DNA from 4 places in the Streptomyces sp. NBC_00273 genome. Region 1 is predicted to be linked to each of the others. Evidence: riboswitches for the same ligand, from Rfam matches in the RefSeq annotation. Region 1 holds a riboswitch; each other region holds the start of a gene.
The links. A riboswitch is a leader RNA that binds a small molecule or an ion and turns the genes downstream of it on or off. The one in region 1 is predicted to bind cobalamin.
Positions count from the first base shown of each region.

Region 2: it holds a riboswitch for cobalamin, as region 1 does, so the genes downstream of both, OG386_RS16655 (ribonucleoside-diphosphate reductase subunit alpha) here and OG386_RS06305 (CoA-acylating methylmalonate-semialdehyde dehydrogenase) in region 1, are expected to answer to the same signal.
Region 3: it holds a riboswitch for cobalamin, as region 1 does, so the genes downstream of both, OG386_RS07110 (hypothetical protein) here and OG386_RS06305 (CoA-acylating methylmalonate-semialdehyde dehydrogenase) in region 1, are expected to answer to the same signal.
Region 4: it holds a riboswitch for cobalamin, as region 1 does, so the genes downstream of both, OG386_RS32160 (cobalamin biosynthesis protein) here and OG386_RS06305 (CoA-acylating methylmalonate-semialdehyde dehydrogenase) in region 1, are expected to answer to the same signal.

Region 1 is NZ_CP108067.1:1,473,478-1,481,039, reverse strand. It holds gene OG386_RS06315 (enoyl-CoA hydratase/isomerase family protein) at 1-325, opposite strand, end outside; gene OG386_RS06310 (acyl-CoA dehydrogenase family protein) at 322-1,476, opposite strand; gene OG386_RS06305 (CoA-acylating methylmalonate-semialdehyde dehydrogenase) at 1,473-2,972, opposite strand; cobalamin riboswitch at 3,178-3,348, opposite strand; gene OG386_RS06300 (short-chain fatty acyl-CoA regulator family protein) at 3,449-4,864, opposite strand; gene aceA (isocitrate lyase) at 5,253-6,539, shown strand; gene aceB (malate synthase A) at 6,625-7,562, shown strand, end outside.
Region 2 is NZ_CP108067.1:3,937,981-3,945,542, forward strand. It holds gene OG386_RS16630 (GntR family transcriptional regulator) at 1-450, shown strand, start outside; gene OG386_RS16635 (carbon starvation CstA family protein) at 579-2,798, shown strand; gene OG386_RS16640 (CstA-like transporter-associated (seleno)protein) at 2,795-2,992, shown strand; gene OG386_RS16645 (Uma2 family endonuclease) at 3,051-3,635, opposite strand; gene OG386_RS16650 (GNAT family N-acetyltransferase) at 3,713-4,210, shown strand; cobalamin riboswitch at 4,262-4,383, shown strand; gene OG386_RS16655 (ribonucleoside-diphosphate reductase subunit alpha) at 4,527-6,917, shown strand; gene OG386_RS16660 (ribonucleotide-diphosphate reductase subunit beta) at 6,917-7,562, shown strand, end outside.
Region 3 is NZ_CP108067.1:1,658,456-1,666,017, reverse strand. It holds gene OG386_RS07125 (energy-coupling factor transporter transmembrane component T) at 1-888, opposite strand, end outside; gene OG386_RS07120 (hypothetical protein) at 893-1,822, opposite strand; gene OG386_RS07115 (prenyltransferase/squalene oxidase repeat-containing protein) at 1,822-4,602, opposite strand; cobalamin riboswitch at 4,970-5,102, shown strand; gene OG386_RS07110 (hypothetical protein) at 5,217-6,629, shown strand; gene galE (UDP-glucose 4-epimerase GalE) at 6,775-7,562, shown strand, end outside.
Region 4 is NZ_CP108067.1:7,207,409-7,214,970, forward strand. It holds gene OG386_RS32150 (putative cobaltochelatase) at 1-1,709, opposite strand, end outside; partial or broken gene OG386_RS32155 (cobyric acid synthase) at 1,972-3,489, opposite strand; gene OG386_RS32160 (cobalamin biosynthesis protein) at 3,486-4,448, opposite strand; cobalamin riboswitch at 4,485-4,639, opposite strand; gene OG386_RS32165 (hypothetical protein) at 4,751-4,972, opposite strand; gene OG386_RS32170 (inorganic phosphate transporter) at 5,017-6,300, opposite strand; gene OG386_RS32175 (alpha/beta hydrolase family protein) at 6,622-7,562, shown strand, end outside.

The DNA of each region.
Region 1 (7,562 bases):
AGCGGGCGATGCGGGCGTTGAGCCGGTACTCGTCGCGCCAGAAGTCGGCCGAGGCGGTGCCGCCCGTGCGGGCGTCCTCGTAGATCGCGCGGATGTCACCGCCCGCGCACAGGCCGCGCCCACCGGCGCCCTCGATGACGACGGCCGCGACATCAGGGTCCTGTTGCCAGCCGGCGAGCGCCTCGTCGATGCGCAGCACCATGGAGTGGGTGAGGGCGTTGAGCGCCTTGGGGCGGTTGAGGGTGATGTAGCCGGTGTGGCCCTCGGCCCGCAGGAGCACGTGGTCCTGGTCACGGTCGTGGTCCCCGGGGTTTGCGTGGTTCATCGCAGGGCCTCCGTGAGCCCGCGGGCGACGATGATGCGCATGACCTCGTTGGTGCCTTCCAGGATCTGGTGGACCCGAAGGTCGCGGACGATCTTCTCGATGCCGTACTCGCTCAAATAGCCGTATCCCCCGTGGAGTTGGAGGGCCCGGTCGGCGACCGCGTAGCCGGTGTCCGTGGCGAACCGCTTGGCCATCGCGCACAGCTGCGGGGCCAGCGGATCGCCCCGGTCCAGCGCGTCGGCGGCCTGGCGGACCAGGGCGCGGGCCGCGGCCAGTTCGGTGGCCATGTCCGCGAGCCGGAACTGCAGGGCCTGGGCGTCCAGCAGCCGGGCCCCGAAGGCCTCCCGGTCGGCCAGGTGCGCGAGGCTGCGGTCCAGCGCGCTCTGCGCACCGCCCAGCGAGCAGGCCGCGATGCCGAGGCGGCCGCCGTTGAGGCCGTTCATGGCGATGCGGAAGCCGTCGCCCTCGGCGCCGAGCCGCCGATCGGCTGGGATGCGGACCCCGTCCAGGACCACCTGGCGGGTGGGCTGGGCGTTCCAGCCCATCTTGCGCTCGTTCGGACCGAAGGAGACCCCGGCATCCGCGCGTTCGACGACGAACGCGGAGATGCCGCCCGGGCCCTCCCCGCCGGTGCGGGCCATGACGACGTAGACCTCGGAGGCGCCGGCGCCGGAGATGAACTGCTTGACCCCGGTCAGTACGTAGCCGTCGTCCGTGCGCTCGGCCCGGGTGCGCAGCTGGGCCGCGTCGGATCCGGCGCCGGGTTCGGTCAGGCAGTAGCTGCCCAGCGACCGGGCGGAGCACAGGTCGGGGAGCCAGCGCGCCCGCTGGTCCGCGTCCCCGTACCGGTCGATCATCCAGGCGACCATGTTGTGGATGGAGAGGTATCCGGCGATGGAGGGGCAACCGGTGGCGAGGGTCTCGAAGACGAGGACGCCGTCGCTGCGGCTGAGGCCGGAACCGCCGTGCCCCTCGCGGACGTAGACGCCGCCGAGCCCGAGGTCCGCCGCCTTGCGGATCACGTCCAGCGGGAAGTGCTTGTCCTGGTCCCAGGTGACGGCGTACGGGCCGAGCTGCTCCTGGGCGAAGTCGAGGGTGACCTCGGCGAGGGCGAGCTGATCGGGGCTGAGGGTGAGGGTCACCGGGCTCATCCCATCGTCGGGATGGTGAAGCTCGCGCCCTCCTTGGCCCCGGAGGGCCAGCGCGAGGTGACGGTCTTGGTACGGGTGTAGAAGCGGATCGAGTCGGGGCCGTGCTGGTTCAGGTCGCCGAAGCCGGACCGCTTCCAGCCGCCGAAGGTGTGGTACGCCACGGGGACGGGGATCGGCACGTTGACGCCGACCATGCCGGCGCCCACCCGGCGGGTGAAGTCGCGCGCGGTGTCGCCGTCGCGCGTGAAGATCGCGACGCCGTTGCCGTACGGGTGCTCGGTGGGCAGGCGCAGGGCCTCCTCGTAGTCGGCGGCCCGTACGACGGACAGCACCGGGCCGAAGATCTCCTCGCGGTAGATCCGCATCTGCGGGGTCACGCGGTCGAAGAGGGTGGCTCCGGCGAAGAAGCCGTCCTCGTGTCCCGGCAGGGCGAACCCGCGCCCGTCCACGACGAGTTCGGCGCCCTCGGTGGCTCCGATGCCGACGTAGCGGTTCACCCGGTCGAGGGCGTCCCGGCTCACCAGCGGACCGAAGTCGGCCTCGGGGTCGTCGGAGCGACCCACGCGCAGGGTGGCGATGCGCTCCGCCAACTTGGCCACCAGGGCGTTCGCGGTCTCCTCGCCGACGGGGACGGCGACGGCGATGGCCATGCAGCGCTCGCCCGCGGAGCCGTAGCCGGCGCCGATGAGGGCCTCCACGGCCTGGTCGAGATCGGCGTCGGGCATCACGATCATGTGGTTCTTGGCGCCGCCGAAGCACTGGGCGCGCTTGCCGTGGGCCGCGGCGGTGGCGTAGATGTGCGCGGCGATCGGGGTGGAACCGACGAAGCCGAGGGCCTGCACGCGCGGGTCTTCGAGGAGGGTGTCGACGGCTTCCTTGCCGCCGTTGACCACGTTGAGCACGCCGGGCGGCAGACCGGCCTCCAGGAACAGCTCGGCGAGGCGCAGCGGTACGGAGGGGGCGCGCTCGGAGGGCTTCAGGATGAAGGAGTTGCCGCAGGCCAGGGCGGGTGCGGCCTGCCACAGGGGGATCATCGCGGGGAAGTTGAAGGGGGTGATCCCGGCGACCACGCCCAGCGGTGAGCGCAGGGAGTACACGTCGATCCCGGTGCCCGCGTTGTCGGTGAACTCGCCCTTCAGCAAGTGCGGGACGCCGGCGGCGAACTCGACCACCTCCAGGCCGCGTTGCAGGTCGCCGTGGGCGTCGGCGACGGTCTTGCCGTGCTCGGAGGACAACAGCCGGGCGAGCGAGTCCCGTTCGCCCTCGACCAGCTGGAGGAAGCGCAGCAGTACGCGCGAGCGGCGCTGCGGGTTCCACTGCCCCCAGTCGGCCTGTGCCTCCTCTGCGTTCGCGACGGCGGCCTCGGTGTCGGCCCGCCCCGCGAGCGGGACCCGGGCCTGGACGGCACCGGTGTTGGGGTCGTACACGTCGGTGAAGAGACCGGAGGATCCGGTGGTGTGCTTGCCGCCGATGAAATGGGTGAGTTCGCGGACCATGGGTGCCTGCTCTCGTCAGGTTGGATCCGGGGATGGCACGGCCGACCGGCGGACGGCACCCGATCGGGTGCGCCGCTGGGGAAGGTCGTGGGACGGGGTCGAAAGGGACGACCTACGAGCGCGCGAACGTGTGCGTGCGCTCCGCCGGATTACCAGGGTCGTGGGTACAAACCGGTGCCATGCGTGTCTGCTCCATCCTCGTGGACAACACGGAACATCCGCGGCCGGTATCCTGACTCCCGGATCCCCGCGTGCCGCCCGCCTTCCCGACAGACCTCGTCAGTGGCGTGTGGATGGCAGCACACTCCCCGGTCACAGTGGCGGGACCGTGCCGGTTTCTCACCGGCTTCCCTGCACCGCGGACCTTGTGCCACGAACATATAGTTGGACGTCCTAGTAAGTCCAGAGCCGCCACCGCGCGCCTTCCGTCCGGCCCCGCCGGCCGCGCCCTCCGCGGCCCGCGGCCTGACGTCCGCTCAGTCCCGTGCGGTGACCGGGTTCCTGGTCACCGGGTACGGGACGAAGGTGCTGCTGTTCTCGTCGACGGCCAGCGCCCGCCCGAGCGGCGGTACGGCCCGCTGCGGACAGTCGAGGCGTTCGCAGAGGCGGCAGCCCATGCCGATGGGGGTGGCGGCCGCCGTGTTGTCGAGGGCGAGCCCGTCGGCGTACACCAGCCGTGAGGCGTGCCGGATCTCGCAGCCGAGCCCGATCGCGAAGGTCTTGCCGGGCTCGCCCCAGCCTCCGCGGTGGCGGGTGACGGCCCGGGCGGTCCACAGGTACCGCTGCCCGTCGGGCATGGCGGCCACCTGGACGTGGATGCGGCCGGGCGCGGCGAAGGCCTCGTACACGTTCCACAGCGGGCAGGTGCCGCCCGCGCGGGAGAAGTGGAATCCGGTCGCCGACTGCCGCTTCGACATGTTCCCGGCCCGGTCCACCCGGACGAAGGAGAAGGGCACCCCGCGCAGCCTGGGCCGTTGCAGGGTGCTGAGGCGGTGGCAGACCGTCTCGTAGCCGATCCCGAAGTGGTCGGTGAGTCGCTCGATGTCGTAGCGGAACTCCTCGGCGGCCGAATGGAAGGCGCGGTACGGGAGGATGAGCGCGCCCGCGAAGTGGTTGGCGATGCCGATCCGCGCGAGGGCGTGGACGGGGGTGCCGGGCGGGAAGTCCTCGGCGGCCAGCCGGTCCAGCTCGGCCCCGTACTCGATCAGCGCCAGCTGCGTGGCCATCCGGAACGCCTGCTGTCCCGGCCGGAGCCGGTTCGACAGGTGCAGTACCCGGGCGGCGGGGTCGTAGTGGTGCAGCCGGTCGGAGTCCGTGGCCGTCCGGATCCCGTGCCGGTCGCCGAGCCGGCGGGTCAGTGCGCGGATGACGTCCCCCGGGCGGATGCCGATCTCGGCGGCGAGGTCTTCGGCGGCCACGTCGGTGTCGTGGAGGTAGTTCTGCCGGCGGTAGAAGAACTCGCGGATCTCCTCGTGGGGCGAGCGCGGGCTGTCGGTGGCCACGTCCCGGCCGTCGGCGGCGTGGGCGAGGCGCTCGGTCAGGAGCTGGCTGCGCCGGCCCAGGTCCAGCAGCACCGAGGCGACCGCGGGCATGCGGGTGGCCAGTTCGGCCAGGTCGGAGGGGGAGACGCGGGCCTGCGCCACCTCGTTCGCGAGCGCCTCGCGCAGGTCGGCGACCAGTCGGCTGGTGTCGCGTTCGGAGAAGAAGCCCGGATCGACGCCGAAGGCCTCGGTGAGCCGCAGCAGGACCGGAACGGTGAGCGGCCGGGAGTCGTGCTCCATCTGGTTGAGGTAGCTGGGGGAGATGGCGAGCACCCGGGCCAGGTCGGCCTGGGTCATCCGCCGCTCCTCGCGCAGCCGCCGCAGCCGCGCTCCCGCGTACGTCTTGCTCACCGCACTCCCTCACCGTCTGCCGGGCCGGACACGCGCCGCCAGGATACGGCGATCTTCGCGACCGATGGTCTTCGCAACCTTGGCAATTCCGGGGCCGAAGATTCGCAGACCTTGGCAGATGTACGTCCTTGATGGCACTCGGTGTCAGTGTCAGAGTCGGTGCTGCGGCCCGCCGGACACGGTGGCCGGGACGAACCGACTGGCCCGATTCACGCCCTGATTTCGGCCGTCCAGACAGTTCGCCCCGGCGGCTCGGCAGCATTGCTCAGCTTCGGCCCATGGCCGGGTTCGGCGGCCGCATCTCCCTACCAGGCACAGAGTGCCAACGCATCGGGTCCACGGCCCGGCCCATTGGCAAGACAAGCGACGGATGGAAACGGTGACGGTCATGGCAGAGGCGAACACGACGGCGGCGGCCGAGCAGCTCAAGCAGCGGTGGGCCGACGACCCCCGCTGGGCGGGCATCGAGCGCACCTACACGGCCGAGGACGTGGTGCGGCTCTCGGGCAGCGTCCGCGAGGAGCACACCCTGGCCCGGCGCGGTGCCGAGCGGCTGTGGCGACAGCTCCACGAGCAGGACTACATCCACGCCCTCGGCGCGCTCACCGGCGGCCAGGCGGTCCAGCAGGTGCGCGCCGGACTCCAAGCGATCTACCTCTCCGGCTGGCAGGTGGCCGCCGACGCGAACCAGGCCGGGCACACCTACCCGGACCAGAGCCTGTACCCGGTCAACTCGGTCCCGCAGGTGGTGCGCAGGATCAACAACGCGCTGCTGCGCGCCGACCAGATCGCCACCGCCGAGGGCGGCACCGACACGACGGACTGGCTCGCGCCGATCGTCGCGGACGCCGAGGCCGGCTTCGGCGGCCCCCTGAACGCCTTCGAACTCACCAAGGCGATGATCGCGGCGGGTGCGGCCGGCATCCACTACGAGGACCAGCTGGCCTCCGAGAAGAAGTGCGGCCACCTCGGCGGCAAGGTCCTCGTCCCGACCGCGCAGCACGTCCGCACCCTCAACGCGGCCCGTCTGGCAGCCGACATCGCCGACGTCCCGACCCTGATCATCGCCCGTACGGACGCCCTCGCCGCCACCCTGCTGACCAGCGACGTGGACGAGCGCGATGCGGAGTTCTGCACGGGCGAGCGCACCGCGGAGGGCTTCTACCACGTCCGGGGCGGAATGGCTCCGGTCATCGCCCGCGGCCTCGCCTACGCCCCGTACGCCGACCTGATCTGGGTGGAGACCGGCACCCCGGACCTGGAGCAGGCCCGCGAGTTCGCCGAGGCGATCCACGCCCAGTACCCCGACCAGATGCTGGCCTACAACTGCTCGCCGTCCTTCAACTGGAAGGCCGCGCTGGACGACGACCAGATCGCCAAGTTCCAGCGGGAGCTCGGCGCGATGGGCTACCGCTTCCAGTTCATCACCCTGGCCGGCTTCCACTCGCTCAACCACGGCATGTTCGACCTCGCCCGCGGCTACGCCGAGCACGGCATGACCGCCTACGTCGACCTCCAGGAACGCGAGTTCGCCGCCCAGGCCCAGGGGTTCACCGCCGTCAAGCACCAGCGCGAGGTCGGCACCGGCTACTTCGACCTCGTCTCCACCGCCGTCAACCCGGCCTCCTCCACCACCGCGCTCTCCGGCTCCACCGAGGAAGAGCAGTTCCACTAGGGGACGCCGCGGCGACTCCGTCCGACGGGTGCCCGGGGGACTTACCCCTCGGGCACCGCCCACCGAACCCGCTGAGGAGAACTGCATGCCCCTCTCGTCCCTGACCAGCAGCGTCCAGGTCCTCGGTGCGCCCGGTGAGCGCCACGAGGAGATCCTGACCCCCGAGGCCCTGGAGTTCATCGGCCGGCTCGACACCGCGTTCGCGGACCGCCGCCTGGAGGTCCTCAAGGAACGCGACCGCCGCTCGGGCCACCTGGCCGGCGGCACCCCGCTCGACTTCCCGCTCGCCACGCGGGCCCTGCGCGAGGACCCGCACTGGCGCGTCGCCCCGCCCGCGCCCGGCCTCACCGACCGCCGGGTCGAGATCACCGGCCCGCCCGAGCGTCGGATGGCCGTCAACGCCCTGAACTCCGGTGCCAAGGTCTGGATGGCCGACTTCGAGGACGCCACCGCCCCGACCTGGACCAACGTCATCGGCGGCCAGCTGACCCTGCTCGACGCCATCGAACGGCGCATCGACTTCACCACCCCGGAGGGCAAGGAGTACCGCCTCGGCGAGCAGCTCGCGACCATCATGGTCCGACCGCGCGGCTGGCACCTCCTCGAAGAGCACCTGGAGATCGACGGCCGACCCCCGTCCGCGTCCCTCGTCGACTTCGGCCTGTACTTCTTCCACTGCGCCCAGCGGCAGATCGACGCGGGCCACGGCCCGTACTTCTACCTGCCCAAGCTGGAGAACCGGTACGAGGCGCGCCTGTGGAACGACGTCTTCCTCCTCGCCCAGGAACTCCTCGGCATCCCCCGCGGCACCGTCCGCGCCACCGTCCTCATCGAGACGATCACCGCCGCCTTCGAGATGGAGGAGATCCTCCACGAGCTGCGCGAGCACAGCGCGGGACTGAACGCGGGCCGCTGGGACTACCTGTTCAGCCTGATCAAGACCTTCGGCCACCGCACCGACTTCCAGCTGCCCGACCGGGCCAAGGTCACCATGACCGCCCCCTTCATGCGCGCCTACACCGA
Region 2 (7,562 bases), 2.5 Mb from region 1:
GGCCTGGAACCGACGTCCCAGCTCCTCGACATCGGCTACGTGACGGCCGACGACACCCTCGCCGGGCTGCTCAAGATCACCACGGGCGGACGGGTGCTGCGCATCGAGCGGCTGCGCCTGGCCAGCGGTGAGCCGATGGCCATCGAGACCACCCACCTCTCGGCCAAGCGCTTCCCCGCACTGCGCCGGTCGCTGGCCAAGTACACCTCCCTCTACACCGCGCTCGCCGAGGTGTACGACGTGCACCTGGCCGAGGCCGAGGAGACCATCGAGACCTCGCTGGCCACCCCGCGCGAGGCCGGCCTGCTCGGCACCGACGTCGGGCTGCCGATGCTGATGCTCTCCCGGCACTCCCTGGACGCCGACGGCGAACCGGTGGAGTGGGTGCGGTCGGTGTACCGCGGCGACCGGTACAAGTTCGTCGCCCGGCTCAAGCGCCCCGCCGTCTGACCTCGCCCGTAGGGCTCCACGTACCGAATTCCTTCACATACCGGAATACGGACGGGGTCTTACGCTCAGCGGGCAATCCCCCGTAGATTCCCTGCGCTTACGCAGATGATCGACGAGGGGACGAGGTCATGCCTGAACCGGAAGCAACAGGGACAGAACGGGACGCGGCGAGTCCGGGAAGCACGCCGGGCTCGCCCTCTCCCAAGTCCGTCGCCGCGTGGGTGCTCGTCGGACTCGTCGGCGCCATCGGCTGGGGCGTACTGGCGCTCTCGCGCGGCGAGGAGATCTCCGCCGCCTGGCTGCTCGCCGCCGCACTGGGCTCGTACGCGATCGCCTACCGCTTCTACGCGCGCTTCATCGCGGACCGCGTACTGAAGGTGGACGCCACCCGGGCCACCCCCGCCGAACGCCTCGACAACGGTGTCGACTTCCACCCCACCGACCGCCGGGTGCTCTTCGGCCACCACTTCGCGGCCGTGGCCGGCGCCGGCCCGCTCGTAGGCCCCGTGCTCGCCGCACAGATGGGCTATCTGCCGGGCACCATCTGGATCGTCGCCGGCGTCATCTTCGCCGGGGCCGTCCAGGACATGGTCACGCTGTTCTTCTCCACCCGCCGCGACGGGCGCTCGCTCGGCCAGATGGCCCGGGACGAGATCGGCCCCGTCGGCGGAGCCGCCGCCCTGGTCGCCGTGTTCGCCATCATGATCATCCTGCTGGCGGTGCTGGCCCTGGTCATCGTCAACGCCCTGGCGCACTCGCCCTGGGGCGTCTTCTCCATCGGCATGACCATCCCGATCGCCGTCTTCATGGGCTTCTACCTGCGCGTGCTGCGGCCGGGCCGGGTCACCGAGGTCTCCGTCATCGGCGTCGCACTGCTGCTGCTCGCCATCGTCGCGGGCGGCTGGGTCGCCGAGTCCTCCTTCGCCGGCACCTTCACCCTGGAGAAGGAGACGCTGGTCATCTGGATGGTGGTCTACGGCTTCCTGGCGTCGGTGCTGCCGGTGTGGATGCTGCTCGCGCCCCGCGACTACCTCTCCACCTTCATGAAGGTCGGCACGATCGCGCTCCTCGCGCTCGGCGTGGTCATCGCGATGCCCACCCTGAAGATGCCCTCGGTCACCGACTTCGCCGCGAGCGGCGACGGACCGGTCTTCGCCGGGTCGATGTTCCCCTTCGTCTTCATCACCATCGCCTGTGGCGCCCTCTCCGGCTTCCACGCCCTGGTCTCCTCGGGAACCACCCCGAAGATGATCCAGAAGGAGACCCAGGTCCGCATGATCGGCTACGGCGCCATGCTGACCGAGTCCTTCGTCGCCGTCATGGCGATCATCGCGGCCTGCATCATCGAGCCCGGCCTCTTCTTCGCGGTCAACTCCCCCGGCGGGGTCATCGGCACCACGGTCGAGTCCGCCTCCCAGGCGGTGACCAACTTCGGCTTCGCCATCTCCCCCGAGGCGCTCGCCCAGGCCGCCAAGGACGTCGAGGAAGCCAGTCTGCTCTCGCGCACGGGTGGCGCTCCGACCTTCGCACTCGGAATGTCGGAGATCTTCTCCGCCGTGGTCGGCGGCGCCGACATGAAGGCCTTCTGGTATCACTTCGCCATCATGTTCGAGGCGCTCTTCATCCTGACGACGCTCGACGCGGGCACCCGCGTGGGCCGGTTCATGCTCCAGGACACCCTCGGCAACGTGCACAAGTCCTTCAAGGACGTCAGCTGGAAGCCCGGCGTGTGGTTCGCGAGCGCGATCGTCGTCGGCGGCTGGGGCTACTTCCTGTGGGTCGGCATCAAGGACCCGCTCGGCGGCATCAACCAGCTCTTCCCGCTCTTCGGCATCGCCAACCAACTGCTCGCCGCGGTCGCACTGGCCGTCTGCACCACGCTGCTGGTCAAGTCCGGCCGGCTCAAGTGGGCCTGGGTGACGGGCGTTCCGCTGGTCTGGGACGCCACGGTGACCCTCACCGCGAGCTACCAGAAGATCTTCTCGGAGGACGTGAAGGTCGGCTTCTTCGCCCAGCGCGACAAGTACCAGGCCGGAATCGACGCCGACAAGGTGCTGGCGCCCGCCAAGAACATGGACGACATGCACACCGTGGTCACCAACGCCACGGTCGACGGCGTGCTGTGCGCCTTCTTCGCCCTCCTGATCGTCGTGGTCCTCGCGGACGCGGCCCGGACCTGCCTCAAGGCCGTCCGCGACCCGGGGTCGGCGACCCTCTCCGAGACCCCGTGGACCAAGTCGAAGATCGTCGCCCCGGCCGGCCTGATCGCGACCGCCGAGGAGCGGGCGGAGCTCGCCGCGGCGGGCCCGGAGTCGGGCGGCGAACACGTCAAGGAGCCGGTGGCGTGAGCACCGTACGGAGCGTGCTGGCCAGGGCCCGGTTCTACGTCCGGGAGTTCTCCGGGGAGGCCGCGTACGACCGCTACGTGGCCCACGCCCGCTCCCACGACCCGGACGCGGAGGTCCTCACCCGCCGCGCCTTCGAACGCGCCCGTACGGACGCCCGCGAGGCGGACCCCCGCGAGGGCTTCCGCTGCTGCTGAACCGCCCCGCAGGCCGCAGGCCCCGCCGGATGCTTCCGGCGGGGCCTGCGGGCATGTCTCAGCGCACCCAGTCCCTGAGGACTTCCGTCCGGAGGGTGATACCGACGGGGTCGGGGAGGTGGACGTCCCTGCCGTAGGACACGGTGCGCACGCACTCGTACCGCTGCCCGCCGGGCTCGCTGTAGAGCAAGACCTCGGACGTGGCACGGTCGATCAGCAGGTAGACGGGGATGCCGCTCTCCGCGTACACCCGGGGCTTCTCCTGGCGGTGGCGACGGTCGGTGTCCGAGTTCCACGACGTGACCTCGACGGCCATGAGTACCGGATCGGGATCAGACCACTCGCCATGCCCGGCGAACGCGCCCGAGTGGGCCAGCGAGGCATTCGGAATCGCCCGGCCGTCCCGGCCCGCCTGCACCTTGAGGCCCCGCCCAGCGTGCAGCCAGAGCTCGGGGTGGTGCTGCATGCAGATCCGCGTGAGCCACTGGACGATCATCCCGTGGCTGCCGTCACCCAGCGCCCTGCTCCGCAGCTTCCCGTCGATGAACTCGAGCTGCAGCCCCTCCATCCGGTTGCGTGCCGCGAAGGCGAGTTCTTCGAACTCCTCGGTCAGCATGTGGGGGCGGTCGGCGATCACGGTCATGCCTCGCTCACCTTCCTCGACGGTGCTGTCTCCGACGATAGCGCCGCCCGCCGGCACCGTCCCGCACACTCGACCGCATGGACATGGTGATCAGAACGGCGCTGCCCGCCGACTACGCGGAGTTGGGCGAGATCACGGCGCGGGCCTACCTCGCCGACGGGCATCTGGACTTCAACGAGGACGACGCCTACCTGAACGTGCTGCGCGACGTGGCCGGCCGGGCCGCCCGGGCCGAGGTGCTCGTCGCCGAGCGGGACGGCCGGTTGCTCGGCGGTGTGACGTTCGCCGCTCCGGGCAGTCCGCTCGCCGACGTCGCGGCCCCCGACGAGGCGGAGTTCCGGATGCTCGCGGTGGCCCACGAGGCGCGCGGCCAGGGCGCCGGCGAGGCTCTGGTGCGGGCCTGCATCGAGCGGGCGCGGGCCGTGGAGGGCGTGACCGGCCTGGTCCTGTCCACCCAGCGCAGCATGGCCGGGGCCCATCGGATCTACGCGCGCCTGGGTTTCGTACGCACTCCGGAGCGGGATTGGGCGCCGATCGAGGGCCTGACACTCCTCACTTACCGGCTCAAGCTGTAGCCACGCCGACACTACATGTGGGGGTTACCGCACAGGGCCGCCCCCACATGTATGCTCATGCCTGCTGTCGCCGCAGGGGAATCCGGTGCGAATCCGGAACTGTCCCGCAACGGTATGAAGTGTCCGGCTACCGGACGCCAAGTCCGATGACCTGCCGACAGCGCGCCCGGCTCGACCGAACCGGGTGCCGATTCGTCCGGGCCTCGCGGTTGGGCCGGTGGACGCCATGCGGGGTACGCGTTCTCGTCGCGCCCGCCTGCGCCCGCTCGCGCCCCGCCTCGCCGATGACCGGGCCGAGCGAGGGAGAGCTCCCGCCGTGACCATCGCGCCTTCCGCACCGCGCGCCGAGTCCACTTCTGGCGACAACACCGAGGGCCCGGGGGCCACGCTGCTGCGTACCCTCACCGAACTTACGGCGGACCTCCCCGACACCGACCCCGGCCGGGTCGCGGCCTCCGCGCTGCGCGGCCGCAGCTCCGCCGCCGACGACGCCGAACTGCGCGGGCTGGCCACGGAGGCCGCCGCCGGTCTGATCTCCGAGGACCCGGCCTACTCCCGGCTCGCCGCCCGCCTGCTGACGCTGGCCGTGCGCGACGAGGCCGCGAGCCAGGGCTCCACGTCCTTCTCGGCCTCCGTCGAGGTCGGCCACCGCGAGGGCCTCATCGCCGACCGCACGGCCGAGTTCGTCCGCACCCACGCGGCCCGGCTCGACTCGCTCGTCGAGCTGACCCTCGCCGAGGGCGCCGACGACCGCTTCGGCTTCTTCGGCCTGCGCACCCTGCACAGCCGCTACCTGCTGCGCCACCCGATCACCCGTCAGGTCATCGAGACCCCGCAGTACTTCATGCTGCGCGTGGCCTGCGGCCTGGCCGCCGACGAGAGCGTCCAGGCCGTGGAGGAAGTGGCCTCGCTGTACCGGCTGATGAGCCGCCTGGACTACCTGCCGTCCTCCCCCACCCTCTTCAACTCCGGCACCCGGCACCCGCAGATGTCCTCCTGCTACCTGCTGGACTCCCCGCTGGACGAGCTCGACTCGATCTACGACCGCTACCACCAGGTCGCCCGCCTCTCCAAGCACGCCGGCGGCATCGGCCTCTCGTACTCCCGCATCCGCGCCCGCGGTTCGCTGATCCGCGGCACCAACGGCCACTCCAACGGCATCGTGCCGTTCCTGAAGACCCTCGACGCCTCCGTCGCCGCCGTGAACCAGGGCGGCCGCCGCAAGGGCGCCGCCGCCGTCTACCTGGAGACCTGGCACGCGGACATCGAAGAGTTCCTGGAGCTCCGCGACAACACCGGTGAGGACCAGCGCCGTACGCACAACCTGAACCTCGCCCACTGGGTGCCGGACGAGTTCATGCGCCGCGTGAACTCCGACGCCGACTGGTCGCTGTTCTCCCCGGCCGACGTGCCCGAGCTGGTCGACCTGTGGGGCGACGAGTTCGACGCCGCCTACCGCAAGGCCGAGGCGGACGGCCTGGCCCGCAAGACCATGCCGGCGCGCGACCTGTACGGCCGGATGATGCGCACCCTCGCGCAGACCGGCCAGGGCTGGATGACGTTCAAGGACGCCTCCAACCGCACGGCGAACCAGACCGCCGAACCGGGCACCGTCGTGCACTCCTCGAACCTGTGCACCGAGATCATCGAGGTCACCAACGACGGCGAGACGGCCGTCTGCAACCTCGGCTCGGTCAACCTGGGCGCGTTCGTCATCGACACGGCGGACGGTCGCGAGATCGACTGGGAGCGGATCGACGAGACCGTCCGCACGGCCGTCACCTTCCTCGACCGCGTGGTGGACATCAACTTCTACCCGACCGAGCAGGCCGGCCGCTCCAACGCCCGCTGGCGCCCGGTGGGCCTGGGCGCGATGGGTCTCCAGGACGTCTTCTTCAAGCTGAAGCTGCCCTTCGACTCCCCCGAGGCGAAGGCCCTGTCCACCAAGCTCTCCGAGCGCATCATGCTGGCCGCCTACGAGGCCTCCTGCGACCTCGCCGAGCGCAGCGGCCCGCTCCCGGCCTGGGAGCAGACCCGTACCGCCCGCGGTGTCCTGCACCCGGACCACTACGACGTCGAGCTGAACTGGCCGGAGCGCTGGGACGCGCTGCGCACCCGCGTCGCCGAGACCGGCATGCGCAACTCCCTGCTCCTCGCCATCGCCCCGACGGCCACGATCGCCTCGATCGCCGGCGTGTACGAGTGCATCGAGCCGCAGGTCTCCAACCTCTTCAAGCGCGAGACGCTCAGTGGTGAGTTCCTCCAGGTGAACGGCTACCTGGTGGAGGAGCTGAAGCAGCTCGGCGTGTGGGACGCCCAGACCCGCGAGGCGCTGCGCGACTCCTCCGGCTCGGTCCAGGGCTTCGGCTGGATCCCGGCCGAGGTCCGCGAGCTGTACCGCACGGCGTGGGAGATCCCGCAGCGCGGTCTGATCGACATGGCGGCGGCCCGTACGCCGTTCCTGGACCAGTCGCAGTCGCTGAACCTGTTCCTGGAGACGCCCACCATCGGCAAGCTCAGCTCGATGTACGCGTACGCCTGGAAGCAGGGTCTGAAGACCACCTACTACCTGCGCTCGCGCCCGGCGACGAAGATCGCCCGGGCCGCGCAGGCGGCCACCCCCGTCGAGCTGCCGCAGGCGGTCGCCGACGCCGAGGCGCTGGCCTGCTCCCTTGAGAACCCCGAGTCTTGCGAGGCCTGCCAGTAATGAGCTCCAACGACCAGAAGAACCTCCTGGACCCGGGCTTCGAGCTCACGCTCCGCCCGATGCGCTACCCCGACTTCTACGAGCGCTACCGGGACGCGATCAAGAACACCTGGACCGTCGAGGAGGTCGACCTCCACTCGGACGTCGCCGACCTCGCGAAGCTGACGCCCGCCGAGCAGCACATGATCGGCCGGCTGGTCGCGTTCTTCGCGACGGGCGACTCGATCGTCTCGAACAACCTGGTGCTGACGCTCTACAAGCACATCAACTCCCCGGAGGCGCGCCTGTACCTGTCGCGCCAGCTGTTCGAGGAGGCCGTGCACGTCCAGTTCTACCTGACGCTGCTCGACACCTACCTGCCCGACCCGGACGACCGTGCGGCCGCCTTCGACGCGGTCGAGGAGATCCCCTCCATCCGCGAGAAGGCGCAGTTCTGCTTCAAGTGGATCAACGAGGTCGAGAAGCTGGACCGGCTGGAGACGCAGGCCGACCGCCGCCGCTTCCTGCTGAACCTGATCTGCTTCGCCGCGTGCATCGAGGGCCTGTTCTTCTACGGCGCCTTCGCGTACGTGTACTGGTTCCGCTCGCGCGGTCTGCTGCACGGCCTGGCCACCGGCACCAACTGGGTCTTCCGCGACGAGACCA
Region 3 (7,562 bases), 180 kb from region 1:
CGCCCCCACGGCCATGGCCGGCAGGCCCAGCAGTTTCGGCGCGGTGGCGTCCAGGAGGCCGTAGGCCCCGGCGCACAGGCCGCACATGCCGAGCAGCATGAGGGCCCCGGTCAGTCGGCGGGAGCGGCGGGTGGCGGTTCCGGCCCGCCCGTAGCCGCGCGAGTCCATGGCGGCGGCGAGCCGTAGGGACCGGTCCAGGGCGTCCTCGAGGACGGGGACGATGATCCCGCGCAGGGCGCGCAGGCCCTTCGTACGACCGGCCCGCAAACGCCTCGCACGGTGGACGCGCTGGACGCTCGAGACCAGTTGGGGCGCGACGCTGATGGACACCGTGACGGCGACCCCGAGTTCGTAGAGGGCGCCGGGCAGGACCCGCAGGGCCCGCTTGGGGTTGGCGAGGGTGTTGGCCGCGCCGATGCAGCACAGCATGCAGGCGAGCCGCAGCCCGTCGGTGGCGGCCGACAGCAGGGCTTCGAGGGAGACGGGGCCGCCGAGCTGGATGCCCGCGTACCAGTCGGGGGTGGGGACGTGGGGCAGGGAGAAGAGGAAGTGGTCCCGCGGGGTGATGCCGGTGGCGAAGACGGCGCGGAACAGCACACGGATCGTCACGACCGTGAGCGCCAGGTAGAGGTAGTACTTGAAGCCGCGCGCCCAGGGGGCCTCGGTACGGCGCATGGTGATCACGTAGCCGAGGACCGCGAGGACGAGGAAGAGCAGCAGCGGATTGTTGGTGCGGCTCACCGCGGTGGCCAGGGCCAGCGCCCAGATCCACCAGGCGACCGGGTGCAGGGTACGGGGCAGCCGACGGCCGCCCGCGTCCGGCGCGGGGCCGGACGCGGGCGGGTTCGCCGCCTTCTCCGTCTTGTCCGAGGCGGTGGTGCGTGACACGCGGCTACTCCGTACGACGGCGGCGCCTGGCCGCGAACACGGCGGCGGCGCCGATCAGCAGCACCAGCGCTCCGGTGGCGACGGCGGGCAGGAAGGAGCCCGCGTCGTGCTGCGCGTCGGCTGCGGGCGCGGCCTCGACGACCTGGGGGCCGGGAGGCTGCGCGGCGAGCGCCGGCTCGCCGGAGGCGGGGGGCGCGGAGGGCGTCGGCGCGGCGCTCGTGGCGGGGCTCTCCGGGGTCGTGGTCGGGGGCGAGGGGCTGGGCGGCGGTGTCGTGGGGGAGGGCGCCGCGCTCGGCGGCGGGTTCTCCGGCCTGGGCCCGGTGTTGACGTTCGGCGGCAGCGGGGCCGCCGTGCGGGTGTCCTTCGGCGCGGGCCCGCCGGTGGGCCTGGCGTTCTTGGCGCGCAGCTGGTCGGGGGTGACCGTGGGCTTCCCCTCGGTGCCCTCGACGTTCGTCCCGCCGAAGATCCACAGGTCTACGCTGCCGGGCTTCGGCTTGTAGAGCATGGCACCGAGCTGGCTGTACTCCCAGGTGTTCTGGCCGGGGTTCGCGTGCCAGTACGACCAGTAGGCGGAGGCGGGCGGGGTCAGGACGCAGTCGTCCTGCTGCGGGGTCGGGAACTGCTTGCCGCCCTGGTAACCGCTGTAGCCGATCCGACAGATGAAGGCGGGCCCGTCGTGGCCGGTGCCGGTCGTGGCCCACCCGCCCTGGTTGAGCAGCTCGTAGCCGGTGGTGGGGGTCGTACCGCAGGAGCGGTAGACGGGTCCGCCCCAGCGGCTGAAGTCCACCGCGAGGACGACCCCGGACGAGGTGGTGCACTGCCCCATGGGCTGCGGGACGGCCCCCGCCGGGGCCGCGGTGGCGGCGAAGGCCGCCACCGTCAACCCCAGCGCGGCCGCCGTACGGGCCAGGGCCCGCAGGACGTGCACGCGCATCACGCCCGGCCTCCGGTCGTCTGGTGGTGGCGCCGGCGGCGGCGGGCGACGCGGGTCGTACCCCAGCCGCCGAACACCAGGGCCACGGCCGCGGCGGCGATGCCGGCGACCTGGGTTCCGGTGGAGGCGAGACCGCCGCCCGACCCCGAGCCGCCGCCGGCGGAAGAGGCCGTCTCCCCGCCCGGGGTCACGATGACGGGAACGCCGGTCGTGCCGGTGGGGACGGGCTGCGGGACGGTGCCCGCCAGGCTGCGGGTGAGGGTGGCGAAGGAGATGCCCGTGGCGCCACCGACGGCCTGGGTGGAGGCACGGACGTCGGAACCGGGCTGGCCGCCCTTCGCCACGTCGAATCCGCCGTCGCCGTTCTGCTGGGTGGCCAGGAACTTACGGGCCTTGGCGATCTGCGTGCGGTACTTGGGCGCGTCCAGGGCCATGCCCTGGACGGCGAGGGCGGCGGAGTTGACGGAGTTGCCGGAGGCGCCGGGGAATCCGCCGTCGTCCTTCTGCTGCGCGGCCAGCCAGACCAGCGCCTTGTCCACGGCCGCCTGTGCCTTGGCGTCCGGAAGCAGGTCGAGGGCCATGGCCGCCATGGCGGTGGAGTCGACCTCGGCGCCGCTGGGCGTCCCGATCAGGCTGGGCCAGGCGCCCGAGGGCTCCTGGAGGCTCTCCAAGTACGCGATCGGATCGGCCGCCGCGGCGCTCTCACCCGCGCGGACCTGGGCGATGACGGCGAGGGACTGGGAGAACACGGACGGGGCGTTGGTGTACGCGCCCTTGGCGGCGCAGCTCCGGTCGGGCGCGGTGCTCGGGGCCGGGCAGACGGCCTTGGCGAGGGCGGCGATCAGGTCCTGGCCGCCGAAGGCGCGCGGATCGCGGCCCACCACCTCGGCGAGCAGGGCGGTCTTGCCGAGGGAACCGCCGCCGGCGTGCTTGGTGCCGATCAGGGTCCAGTCGTGGACGCCGCGGCCCTTGCCGTCCTTGCCGCCCTTGTCGAGGAAATCGACGATGTTGCGCAGGACGGAGTCGTTCTCGCCGGTGGCGGCCAGGGCGTAGGCCCCGTCGATGGTCAGACCGTAGTCGGCGAAGCCGCTGCCGGGGGTGTTCTCGTAGTAGCGGCCCTGGATCAGACGGGCGGTGTCGGTGAGGTACGCGGTGCCCTTCTTCAGGTCCGGCCCGTCGCCCGGGGGAGTGGTGGGAGGTGAAGGCGTGGTCGGAGGTGAAGGAGTGGTCGGAGGTGTGGGCGGATCCACCTTCTTGGTGGTCAGCTTCACCAGATCGCTCTTGGCGGCCGCGACGACGGCCGGGGCGGTCGGGTACAACTGCGGGTCGGTCAGCCCCTCTTCGAAGCCGAAGGCCCCGCCGGGCAGCTGCTGCTTGGAGAGCCAGAACAGACCCGCGTCGGCGTAGGGGGTGTCGCCGAGGGCGCGCATGGCCTGGGCCGCCCAGCCGGTGGATGCCGCGTTGCCGGTGGTCATGTAGGCGGCGGCGGGCCAGGCGCCGGTGGGCAGCTGGGACTTCCGCAGGTGGGCGCGGGCCTTCTCGACGACGGCGTCGTGGCCGCCGGCCCGCTTGAGGGCCAGGGCGATCAGTGCTGTGGCGTTCGCGTCGCTGTCGCACCATCCGCCGGAGCGGATGAGGATGCTGGTGAACCCGCCGTCCTCGCACTGGAGGGCGGTCAGCCGCTTCACGGCGTCGGCCGGAGGCGTCACGCCGCCGTTCAGCAGGGCGATGACGGCCATGGCCTGGGCATCGGACTGGCCGGTGGTGCGGAAGTCGCCCTTGGTGAGGCAGCCCTCGATCGTCTCGCCGTCGCCGATGTCCCTCGGGCAGACGTACCTGACCAGGTCGCCGAGCAGGTCGTGCCCGCCGAAGGCGCGGGGATCCTTCCCGGTGGCCTCGGCGACCAGCGCGAGTCGTGCGGCGGCGGTCGCGTCGGGGATCCCGGCCTTGCCGGCCGGGTAGGCGTACGCGTCCGTGTGCGCGGGTGCGGCCAGGAAGTCGGCGGCCTTGCGGGCCGCGGCGCTCTTGGGATCGGCGCCGGCCAGGGCGTACACGGCCTCCGTGGTGAGCAGGTAGTTCGGGGTGGTGGCGCCCTCGTCGACGACCCGCTCGCCGTCGGTCAGCTTCCCGGTGATCCAGCGGGTGGCGGCGGGTACGTCGACGGTGCCCGGCGGCACGGGGGGCGGGCCCGTCGGGTCCGGGTCGGGCGTGCCGCCCGCGGCGCGCACGTCGTCGGGGGAGAAGGCGGGCTTGCCCGAGGTGCCACCGATGTCCGTGCTGCCGAACACCCAGGCGTCCACGTCACCGGCCTTCGGGATCCGGGCCATCGCGCCGAGCGAGCTGTAGGTCCAGGTCTTCTGGCCGGGGGACGCGGTCCAGTACGACCAGTACGCGGTCGCCTGCGGGGTCAGGACGCAGGGCTCCTTGTCCGCAGTGGGGTACTGGGTACCGGAGTTGAAGGATCCGCTGCCGATGCGGCAGATGAAGGCGGGGCCGTCGTGTTGGGTGCCCTCCGTGGTGAAACCGCCGGCGTGGAGCAACTCGTAGCCCGTGGTCGGGGTGGTGTCGCAGCCCCGTTCGACCTTCCCGCCGAACGGCCCGAAGTCGACGGCGACGATGGCGCCGGTGGTGGCCGTGCACCCCTCGATCGGGTCGGCCGCCGCGGACGTCGTACCGGTGACGAAGGCCACGCTCGTGCCGAAGGTCAGCAGCGCCGCCGACAGCAGCGACACCAGCCTCTTCCGCCCCGTGCGTCGCTCTGCTTGCTCTGCGGTCCCCACCACGGCCCCTCGTGTCGGCCGGGCGGACCAGTGCGTGGCACAGGGCTTCTCGTACCCGCACGGGCACGGCACGGGGCGCAGGGCGCCGGGCGCGGCGCAGAACGCAGGGCGCGGAAGAAGCCTTCGAACCACGCCGTAGTCCGCGACGGCGTTTCTCGCTGCAAAAACCAGGCTCCAGGCATTCCGGCTCGCCCGGTGGGACCGGGCCTACGGTTGCGGGTCAGCGCCGGATTCCGACCGGCTTCCCCTGGAGCTGAGTGCTTATCAGTCGGAGTGGAACACGCCGATAAAGACAGCGTCAAGGTGGCCTCCGTCTCATGGGACACGCCCCGGACGGCTCCGTCGGACCGCTCCCGACTGGCTGGCGGACCCTTGATCACTCGGGTAGCGTCCAGGGCTGCCAGATGGGGGAATCCGGTGGGAAGCCGGAGCTGACGCGCAGCGGTGTGGGACGGCGGGGGCCGTCTCCGAGCCCGAATGCCCATGCGGCGATGCAGTACAGGAAGCCGTACCACGCGTTCCGGACGGCGGCCCTCCGGCATGCCCGGCCGTGCGTCCGTACGGTGGCAGGGGCGCCGGGAGCGGTCGGCGTCCGCCGATTCCAGGAGCAGGCCATGTCCCGTCCCCGCACCTCCCGCGGCCTCGCGCTCGCGGCGCCCGCCGCGCTCGGTGCCCTCGCCCTCACCGCGCTGCCCGCGTTCGCGACCTCGTCGCCCGCACAGATCGCCACCTCCAAGACCAACGGCGTCGCTTACCTCAAGTCCCTCCAGGCGGCGGACGGTTCGTACGCCGGTGCGGGCCTCTCCAACGAGTGGGCCTTCAGCGCCTTCGCCGCGACCGGTACGGCCGTCGTGGACGTCTACCCCGGTGGTGACACGACGAAGAACGCCCGCACCGTCTACCGCAACCTGCTCTCGACGGCGGCCTGGCCGTCGGCCTCCCCGGTGGTCACCGACTACGAGCGCGGCACCCTGAACGCGTACGCCGCCGGCATCGACCCGGCCCGCGTCTCCGCCTCCCGCAACCTTGTGGCGAACGTCTACTCCTACTGGCAGACGGCGGAGACGGGCTACTTCGGCTCCTCCGGAAACTTCAACGGCACGGTGTTCGCGGCCCTTTCGCTCGGCGGCGCCAAGACGCAGGCCGGCGGCGCCCGCATTCCGCAGGCGCTGACCGATTCGATCGTCACCCGGATCCGCGCCAACCAGCACGTGGACGGCGGCTGGACCTACCAGAAGGCCGAGGGCAACCCGACCGTCCTCAACTCCGCGAGCGACGTCGACATGACCGGCGCGGCCATGGCGGCCCTCTGCGTCTCCGGCGTCCCCAACACCGACACGGACGTCGTCCAGGCGAAGAACTTCCTCAAGAGCACGCTGGTCCCCTCCACCGGCGCCTTCAACTCCCTCTACGGGGTCAACACCAGCTCCAACGGCTGGGGCGTCGCGGGCCTGAACGCCTGCGGCTTCAACCCGCAGACCGGTGACTTCCTCACGGTCACCGGGAAGACCCCGATCGACTTCCTGATAGCCAACCAGTACAACCCGGCGGGCGGCTTCAAGTACAAGCCCTCCGACACCGTCCCCTCCGCCTACTCCTCCATCGACGCCCTGCGTGCCGTCGCGGGCGGTGGCTTCACCACGGCCCCGCCCGTCCCGGTCACCCCCGGCGCCCCGCAGTGGGTCGCCCAGTCCACCTTCACCGCCGGTACGGCCACCAAGCTGGCGCTGACCGTCGACGACGGCGCCGGCAACCTCAAGGCCTGCTCGGTGGCCTTCACCCCGACCGGCACGACGACCACCCTCGGCGACGTCCTGAACGCGGCCACCACCGGGGCGACTCCGGCCGGTTGCGTCACGAGCGTGACCCCCTCGTCGGGCACGGGCACCGTCACGGCCGTCAACGGCAAGGCCAACAGCGGCTCCAACACCTGGAAGGTCAGCGTCGACGGCTCCGCGTTCGCCGGCGCGGTCCGCAACAAGGTCATCAACGTGGGCGACACCATCGCCCTGCGCTGGGGCGCCTGACCACCGAATGCCGGTGGGGCTGCGGACCTGCGGGCCCGCAGCCCGTCCCGGGCCCGCGCGTCGGGGCGCTCCGCCGGGGGCCGCGGGACAACCCGTAGGCTCTGGCGGATCAGCAGTGTCCGATACGAAGTGGGTGGGATTGCGCATGAAGGTTCTGATCGCCGGCGGTGCCGGATTCATCGGCAGCACGGTGGCGTCGGCCTGCTCGGACGCCGGGATCACTCCGGTGATCCTCGACAACCTCGTCACCGGAAGGCGCGAATTCGCCCGGGGCAAGGCCTTCTACGAAGGTGACATCGCGGACGGGGCGCTGATCGACCGGGTCTTCGAGGAACACCCCGACATCGAAGCCGTGGTCCACTGCGCCGCGCTCATCGTCGTGCCCGACTCCGTCGGTGACCCGGTGGGCTACTACCGGGCCAACGTGGCCAAGAGCCTGGAGTTCGTCGCCCACCTGCTGCGCAACGGCTGTAGCCGCATGATCTTCAGCTCCTCGGCCTCGATCTACCGGGAGGGCGACGACCTGACCGTGGACGAGAGCTCTCCGATCGACGCGAAGAGCCCCTACGCCCGGACGAAGGCCGTCTGCGAGGCCATGTTCGCCGACATCGCCGCCAGCCAGCCGATCAAGATCCTTTCCCTGCGGTACTTCAACCCGATCGGGGCGGATCCCAAGATGCGTACGGGTCTGCAGCTCCGCCACCCCAGCCACGCCCTCGGCAAGATGATCCAGGCGATGGAGAACGGAAGCGAGTTCTGCGTCACGGGCACGACGTACGGCACGCGGGACGGTTCGGGCATCCGTGACTACGTCCATGTCTGGGACCTGGCGTCCGCGCACGTTGCTGCTCTCACCCGGTTCGACAGCCTGCTGACCGACGAGGACCCCTCCCTGGCGATCAACCTCGGCACGGGCACCGGGACGACCGTCAA
Region 4 (7,562 bases), 5.7 Mb from region 1:
GCGGCGGCCGCGTCCACCGAGGAGGTCGGCGGCAGGGCCAGGTCGGCCGTGGCCCCCCGGAAGGTGATCAGACCGACCTTGTCCCGGCGCTGGTAGGCGTCCAGGAGCAGGGACAGCACGGCGCCCTTGACCGCGCTCATGCGCTGCCGGGCGGCCATGGAACCGGAGGCGTCGACGACGAAGAGGATGAGGTTGCCCTCGCGCCCCTCCCGCGTGGCCTGGCGCAGGTCGTCCTTGCGGATCACGAGGCCGCGCCCGTCGCGGCCGCGCGCCTTCTGGTGCGGGGCGGCGGCCTGGATGGTGGCGGTCAGGTGCAGTTTCGTCAGGTGTCCGCGCGGGCGCTGGGCGCCGGTGGTGCGGCCGTGGGCGGTACGGGCGCGGGAGCGGCGGCCGGACGCGCCCTCGCCGAGGCCGGGCACGCTGAGCATCTTGGTCCGGAACGGCTCGGCGGCGCGTACCGCGGCCTGCTCGGGCCCGGTGCTCTCCTGGGCGGCGGGCTGCGGGGCCTCGGGTGCTTCCGCGGGCGCCTCGCCGCCTTCGGGGGCCTCGGGGGCCTCGGGAGTCTCGGCCGAGGGGCCCGGGTCCTCCTGGGGTCCGTCGTCCTGCGGGGGCGTGCCGCCCGGGCCGCCGTCGGGACCACCGTCCCCGGGGCCGCCGTCGTCGGGGCCCTCGGGCTCCGGCTCGGGCTCCGGCTCCTCGTCGGGGAACTCGTCCAGGATCCGGTCGAGCATGTCCTCGTCCAGCCCCGGCGCGTCGAACGGGTTGCGGCGCCGCCGGTGGGGGAGCGCCAGCAGGGCGGCCTGCCGGACGTCCTCCTTGCGCACGTCGGTCCGCCCGGCCCAGGCGGCCAGCGCGGTCGCGGTCCGGGCCATCACGATGTCGGCGCGCATCCCGTCGACCTCGAACCCGGCGCAGGTCGCCGCGATCTGCAGGAGCGCGGTGTCGCCGAGCGAGACGGTCGGGAGCAGCGCCCGCGCGGCCACCACCCGGGCGCGGACCTCGTGCTCGTCCCCGGCCCAGCGGGTCGCGAAGCCCGCCGGGTCGTCCTCGTAGGCGAGCCGGCGGCGGACCACCTCGACGCGCTGGGCGGGCTCGCGGGAGGCGGCCACCTCGACGGTGAGTCCGAACCGGTCGAGGAGCTGCGGCCGCAGCTCACCCTCCTCGGGGTTCATCGTGCCGACGAGAAGGAAGCGGGCGGCGTGCCGGACGGACACGCCCTCGCGCTCGACGTAGGAGGCGCCCATTGCGGCGGCGTCCAACAGCAGGTCGATCAGGTGGTCGTGGAGGAGGTTGACCTCGTCGACGTAGAGGATCCCGCGGTGGGCGTCGGCGAGCAGCCCGGGCTCGAAGGCCTTCACGCCCTCGGCGAGGGCCCGTTCGATGTCGAGGGCGCCGACGAGGCGGTCCTCGGAGGCGCCGACGGGCAGCTCCACCATGCGGGCGGGCCGCAGACCGCCGGGACCGGGCTCGTGCGGGCCGTCCGGGCAGGCCGGATCCGGCGCGGTGGGCGCGCAGCTGAACCGGCAGCCCGACACGACGTCGACCTGCGGCAGCAGCGCGGACAGCGCGCGGACGGCGGTGGACTTGGCGGTCCCCTTCTCACCGCGCACGAGCACCCCGCCGACCGCTGGGCTCACGGCGTTGAGCAGGAGCGCCAGCCGCAGGTCGGCTTGGCCGACCACTGCGGTGAACGGGTAGGGCGTGCTCATGCGTTGCTCACTCCTTGGAAGGCGCGGACCGTTGCCGTGTGCGGCGCTGCTGCTGGGGCTCCGCCCCAGACCCCGCGCCTCAATCGCCGGCGGGGCTTGATGTGGCTGGTGCCGTGCGGCCGGACGGCCCGCAGGGCGATGTCAGCCCCGCACGGGGGCCCCTCCCAGCGGTAGCCGGGGGAGATTGGGGCGCGGGTCCGGGCGGAGCCCGGTTTCGGGAAGGGGCGGGGTGGGGGACAGCCCCGCAGGGCCCGGCCCGTCACGGTGCGCCCGGGGGGAGGAACGGGAGGCCGGCCGGAGCGCCGTCCTCGATCAGCCGCAGCAGTGCGTCCGTATCGGCGTGTTCTTCGATCAGGTCGCCGAGCAGGTCCAGCTGCTCCTCCCGCAGCGCGGCGAACGAGGTGTCCGGTGCCGGGACGAAGCGGCGGCCGGCGGCCGCGGCCACCTCCCGCAGGAACGCCCGGCGGAAGCCGTCCGACTCCAGCGAACCGTGCCAGTGGGTGCCCCACACCGACCCGACCCGGCAGCCGTCCAGGAAGGCCTCGCCGCCCAGCACCTCGGCCACGCCGTGGTGGATCTCGTAGCCCGCGACCTCCTCGCCGAGAGCCGTTCCGGAAGGCCGTGCCAGGGTCTTCTCCCGCTCGAAGCGGACCCGTACGGGGAGCAGGCCGAGGCCGTCGACCTCGCCCGCCTTCGATTCGACCTCGTCCGAGATCCGCTCGCCCAGCGCCTGGAACCCGCCGCAGATGCCCAGCACCGGCCGCCCCTCGGCGGCCCGCCGCAGCAGCGCGTCCGCGAGCCCGCGCTCGCGCAGCCATTGGAGGGCCTTCACCGTGCCCCGGGTGCCGGGTACGACGACCAGGTCCGCATCGGCCAGTTCCTCGGCCCGGTCCACGAACCGCACCACGACCCCCGGCTCCGCCGCGAGCGCGTCGACGTCCGTGAAGTTCGACATCAGCGGCACCGCGCACACGGCGACCCGCAGCACGTCCTCGCCCACCGGAGGCGCGACCACGGACTCGCGCACCGCCCCGCGCAGGGAGACCCGCAGGCCGTCCTCCTCGTCGATGCCCAGGCCGTGCTGGAACGGCAGCACCCCGTACGTGGCCCGGCCCGTCAGGCCGCGGAGCATCTCCATGCCCGGCTCCAGCAGCGACACGTCGCCGCGGAACTTGTTGACCAGGTATCCCGCGATCAGGGACTGGTCCTCGGGGGAGAGCAGCGCCGTCGTCCCGAAGAAGGACGCGAAGACCCCGCCGCGGTCGATGTCCCCGACCACGACCACCGGGAACCGTGCGGCCCGCGCGATCCCCATGTTCACGATGTCGGTCCGGCGCAGGTTGATCTCGGCCGGACTTCCCGCCCCCTCGCAGATCACGGCGTCATACGTGCCCCGCAGCTGCTCCAGGCAGTCCGTGACGATGCCGAGCAGCTGCTCCTGGCGCCCGCCGTGGTAGCCGCGGGCGCTCATCTCGCCCACCGGCTTGCCCAGCAGCACCACCTGGCTGCTGCGGTCACTGCCCGGCTTGAGCAGCACCGGGTTCATCAGAGCGGTCGGCTCCACGCGGGCCGCCTGGGCCTGCATCGCCTGGGCGCGCCCGATCTCGGCGCCCTCCAGCGTCACGAAGGAGTTCAGCGACATGTTCTGCGCCTTGAAGGGCGCGACCTTCACGCCCTGCCGGGCCAGCCAGCGGCAGATGCCCGCCGTGACCACGCTCTTGCCCGCGTCCGACGTGGTGCCCGCGACCAGCAGACCGCCGCCGCGCTTCGCGCCGCTCATCCGCGCCGCCCTCTCCGTGTCGTACGGGAGACCAGCAGCCGGGCGGCCACGCAGGCGCCCAGGGCCAGCCAGGTCACCTGCCGCGACAGCCGTACCGCCCGCTCGATGTCCGCGACCTCCACCGGTCGCCCCGCCCCGCCGTTCAGTACGGCCCGGTGCTCGACCCGGCCGCCGTACGCGAGGGTTCCGCCCAGTCTGACACCCAGCGCCCCGGCGAAGGAGGCCTCGACGGGTCCGGCGTTCGGGCTCGGGTGCGCGGCGGCGTCCGCGCGCCAGGCCCGTACGGCGCCCCGCCGGTCGGGGCCGGCCAGTACGGCGGCGACCGCCGTCAGCCGGGCTCCCGGCCAGCCGGCCAGGTCGTCGAGCCGGGCGGAGGCCCAGCCGTAGCGCAGGTAGCGGGAGGACTTGTGGCCGACCATCGCGTCCAGGGTGTTCACGGCACGGAAGGCCAGCAGTCCGGGGACTCCGGCGACGGCGCCCCACACGAGGGCCCCGACCACCGCGTCGGAGGTGTTCTCGGCGACGGACTCCACGACGGCGCGGGCCATCTGCTGCCCGTCCAGGGCCTGCGGGTCGCGTCCGCACAGGTGGGGCAGCCGCTCCCGGGCCACCTCGACGTCCCCGGCGGCGAGCGCGCCACCGATGGCGCGGGCCTCGCGGCCCAGGGAGGTGCCGCCCACGACGGCCCAGGTGGCGGCGGCGGTCAGGGCGATACGGGCGGCCGCGGGCCGGGATCGCACGGCTCGGGCGCCCAGCGCTCCGACGGCGGCCGCGCCCCCGGCGCACACCAGGGTGTGCAGGAGGCCCCGGCCGCGGTCGTCGCGCCACAGGGAGCGTTCGACGGCGGCGGCGGCCCGTCCGAAGGCGGCCACGGGGTGCCCTCGGCGCGGATCCCCGAGGATCCGGTCGCCGATCAGGCCCGCCGTGGCGCCGTACGCGAAGACGCGATCGGCACGCATGGTGACAGGTATGTCCTCACTCAGGGTCCGCGCCCTGGTTCGACGTGTCCGGCGGCGAGAGTTCCTGGCTCCCGGGACGCACGCGCGGCGTGCGGTTCCGGTGACAGTGGCGGGACCGCGCCGGATTCGCACCGGACTTCCTCTCCATGCCGCCGTATTGGCTCCGGCAGTCCACCACGCACGTCGAAGGCCCGTCAACTCGCCGTTGACCTGCGGCGCGGCAGGGGCGCGGGATGCGAAAAGCTCCCTCCGGGACAAACCCGGAGGGAGCCTTCACGCCCGGTCGGCCGCGGGGCGGCGGATCAGGCGACGATCAGGTAGATCCCGTAGCCCACGGCCGCCGCGATGACGGCGAAGCAGGCGTACGCGCCGCTGCGGGCGAGGGTGGCGGTGCCGCCCTGCTCGGTGGCGGTCTCGTGCTTGGACAGGCCCACCAGGCCCAGGGTGAAGAGGGTCACGAGGGCGACGGTGGCGAAGAGGCTGACCCCGAAGACGGAGCCGAGCGCTTCCCAGTCGATCTTCATACTGCCGCTTTCTGAATGTCCGGGTCTCTGTGTCTCTGTCTCGGTCAGACCGCGGTGGCCGTAGCCGCCGGGGTCTGCGTCGCGGCCGGGATGGTGGCCTTGAGGGCTTCGTCCGTGACCTCGGCGGTCGTCGCCGCGGCGGTGGTGCCGGCGGCGGCGACGGTCGGCGGGACGGTGACCGCGGCGATCGCCGTGGTGACGACACCCGGCTCCTCGGCGCGGGCCGACTCCACCTCGTTGACGTTGTTGTGGTCGACGACCTGGCGGCGCGAGATGAGCCAGATGGCCAGGCAGGAGCCGATCAGGAAGACCGTGACCGCGGCGATGCCGACGTCACCGATGCGCATGACCAGCTCGGCACCGGCCGAGACCAGCGCGGCGGCCGGCAGGGTCAGGCCCCAGGCGACGAACATGCGGGTCGCGGTGGACCAGCGGACCACACCGCCCTTGCGGCCCAGGCCCGCACCCATGACCGCACCGGAGCACGAGTGGGTGGTGGAGAGCGAGAAGCCCAGGTTCGACGAGGCGAGGATGACGGACGCGGCCGAGGTCTGGGCGGCGAAGCCCTGCTGCGGGTGCAGGTCGGTCAGGCCGCTGCCCATGGTGCGGATGATGCGCCAGCCGCCCAGGTAGGTGCCCATCGCGATGGCCATACCGGCGGAGACGATGACCCAGACCGGCGGGTTCGCGTCGGGCGCGATCGCGCCGCCGGCGATGAGGGCCAGGGTGATGATGCCCATCGTCTTCTGCGCGTCGTTGGTGCCGTGCGCGAGGGAGACGAGACCGGCCGAGGCGATCTGGCCGGCGCGGTAACCCTTGGCGGAGGTCTTCTCGCCGACCTTGTTCCCCAGCTTGTACGTGACCTTGGCGGCCAGGTAAGCGGCGATGCCGGCCACCAGCGGGGCGGCGATCGCGGGGATGAGGACCTTGGTGATGACGACGCTGCCGTTGACCGCGCCGATGCCGGCGGAGGCGACCGCGGCACCGATGAGGCCACCCATCAGGGCGTGCGAGGAGCTGGAGGGAAGACCGACCAGCCAGGTGACGAGGTTCCAGAGGATCGCTCCGACCAGGGCGGCGAAGATCACCTCTGGCTGGATGCCCTCCTCGTTGACGAGCCCCTTGGAGATCGTCTTGGCGACCTCCACGGACATGAACGCGCCGACGAGGTTGAGCACGGCGGACATGGCCACCGCCGTCTTGGGCTTGAGGGCGCCGGTCGAGATGGTGGTAGCCATCGCGTTGGCTGTGTCGTGGAAACCGTTCGTGAAGTCGAACACGAGAGCGGTAATGATCACGATCCCGAGGAGAAGCGTTATGTGCTCCATTTACCCAGGCTTCTGTTTGACGTCAGTGGCTCGGCGACCGTAGGCAACCTGGGTGAACGGAAGATGAACTGACTTGGGCGGAGCGGTGTACTAGCCCGGGGTGCGATCGGGCCATTCGTCCTGATTCTTACGGTGATAACACCATTAATGCACGTCAAAGCCGGGTGAATGAACCCCTCCGTAGGGGGTTCGCCGTGCGCGCGATCCCGCCCCCCGGGCCTCGAATGAGACCCAGATCACTCCCCCTGCGCCCATCCTGTGCCCGTCGCGGAGGGATCCGCTCCGGTGGCCCGCCCGAGACCCCGACCCGACACTGGAGCAGTGCGTACCGCGACAGCGACGGCTGCGGCCGTCACGACGACCCTCATCGGTGCCGGCGCGGCCGCCGTCGCCGTCGCCCGGCACGCCGCCGACGCGGCCCTGCGGCCCGAACCGGGACGCCCGCTCCCCGGCGGGCCGAAGCTCAGCGTCCACTCCACGACCGACGGCCGGATCACGCTGACCCGCTCGCTCGCCTCCCTGCGCCCCGGCACGTACGGCCTGGTCGCACCCGGCGTGCACGCCGTCGTCGGGCCCGTGGTCCCGGACGCCGACCCCGGCCCGGACGCCGTCGTGCGGCAGCTCGTCTCCGTCACCCACGGCACCCTCGACCCCGGCACCCGGGTCTCCCTCACGCCCCAGGTGTACGTCGGCAACCCGCGCACCGCCCTCGGGCTCGAACACGCCGACGTGGACGTCCCCGGGGAGCTCGGGGCCCTGCCCGCCTGGTTCGTGCCCGCGGCCCGGGACACCTGGGTGATCGCCGTGCACGGGCTCGGCAGCAGCCGGGAACACCCGATGGTGGTCATGCCCTTCCTGAACCGCCACCAGCTGCCCGTCCTGGACCTCGGCTACCGGGGCGACCTGGGCGCCCCCGCCTCCCCGGACGGCCTCGGCCACCTCGGTGAATCGGAATGGCGCGACCTGGACGCGGCCATCCGCTACGCCCTGCGCTACGGGGCCCGCCGCGTGGTCCTGTACGGCTGGTCCACCGGCGCCACCATGGCCCTGCACGCCTTCGAGCGCTCGCCGCTCGCCCACCGGATCTCCGGGCTGGTCCTGGACTCCCCGGTACTCGACTGGCACGCCACCCTGCGCGGGCTCGCCGCGGCGCGGGGCGTCCCCGGCGTGGTGCTGCCGCTGGCGGTCCGGGCCGCCGAAGGCCTCGCGGGCCTGCGCGCCGACCGCCGGCCGGCGGGAGCCGACCCCGGCGCGCTGCGCGT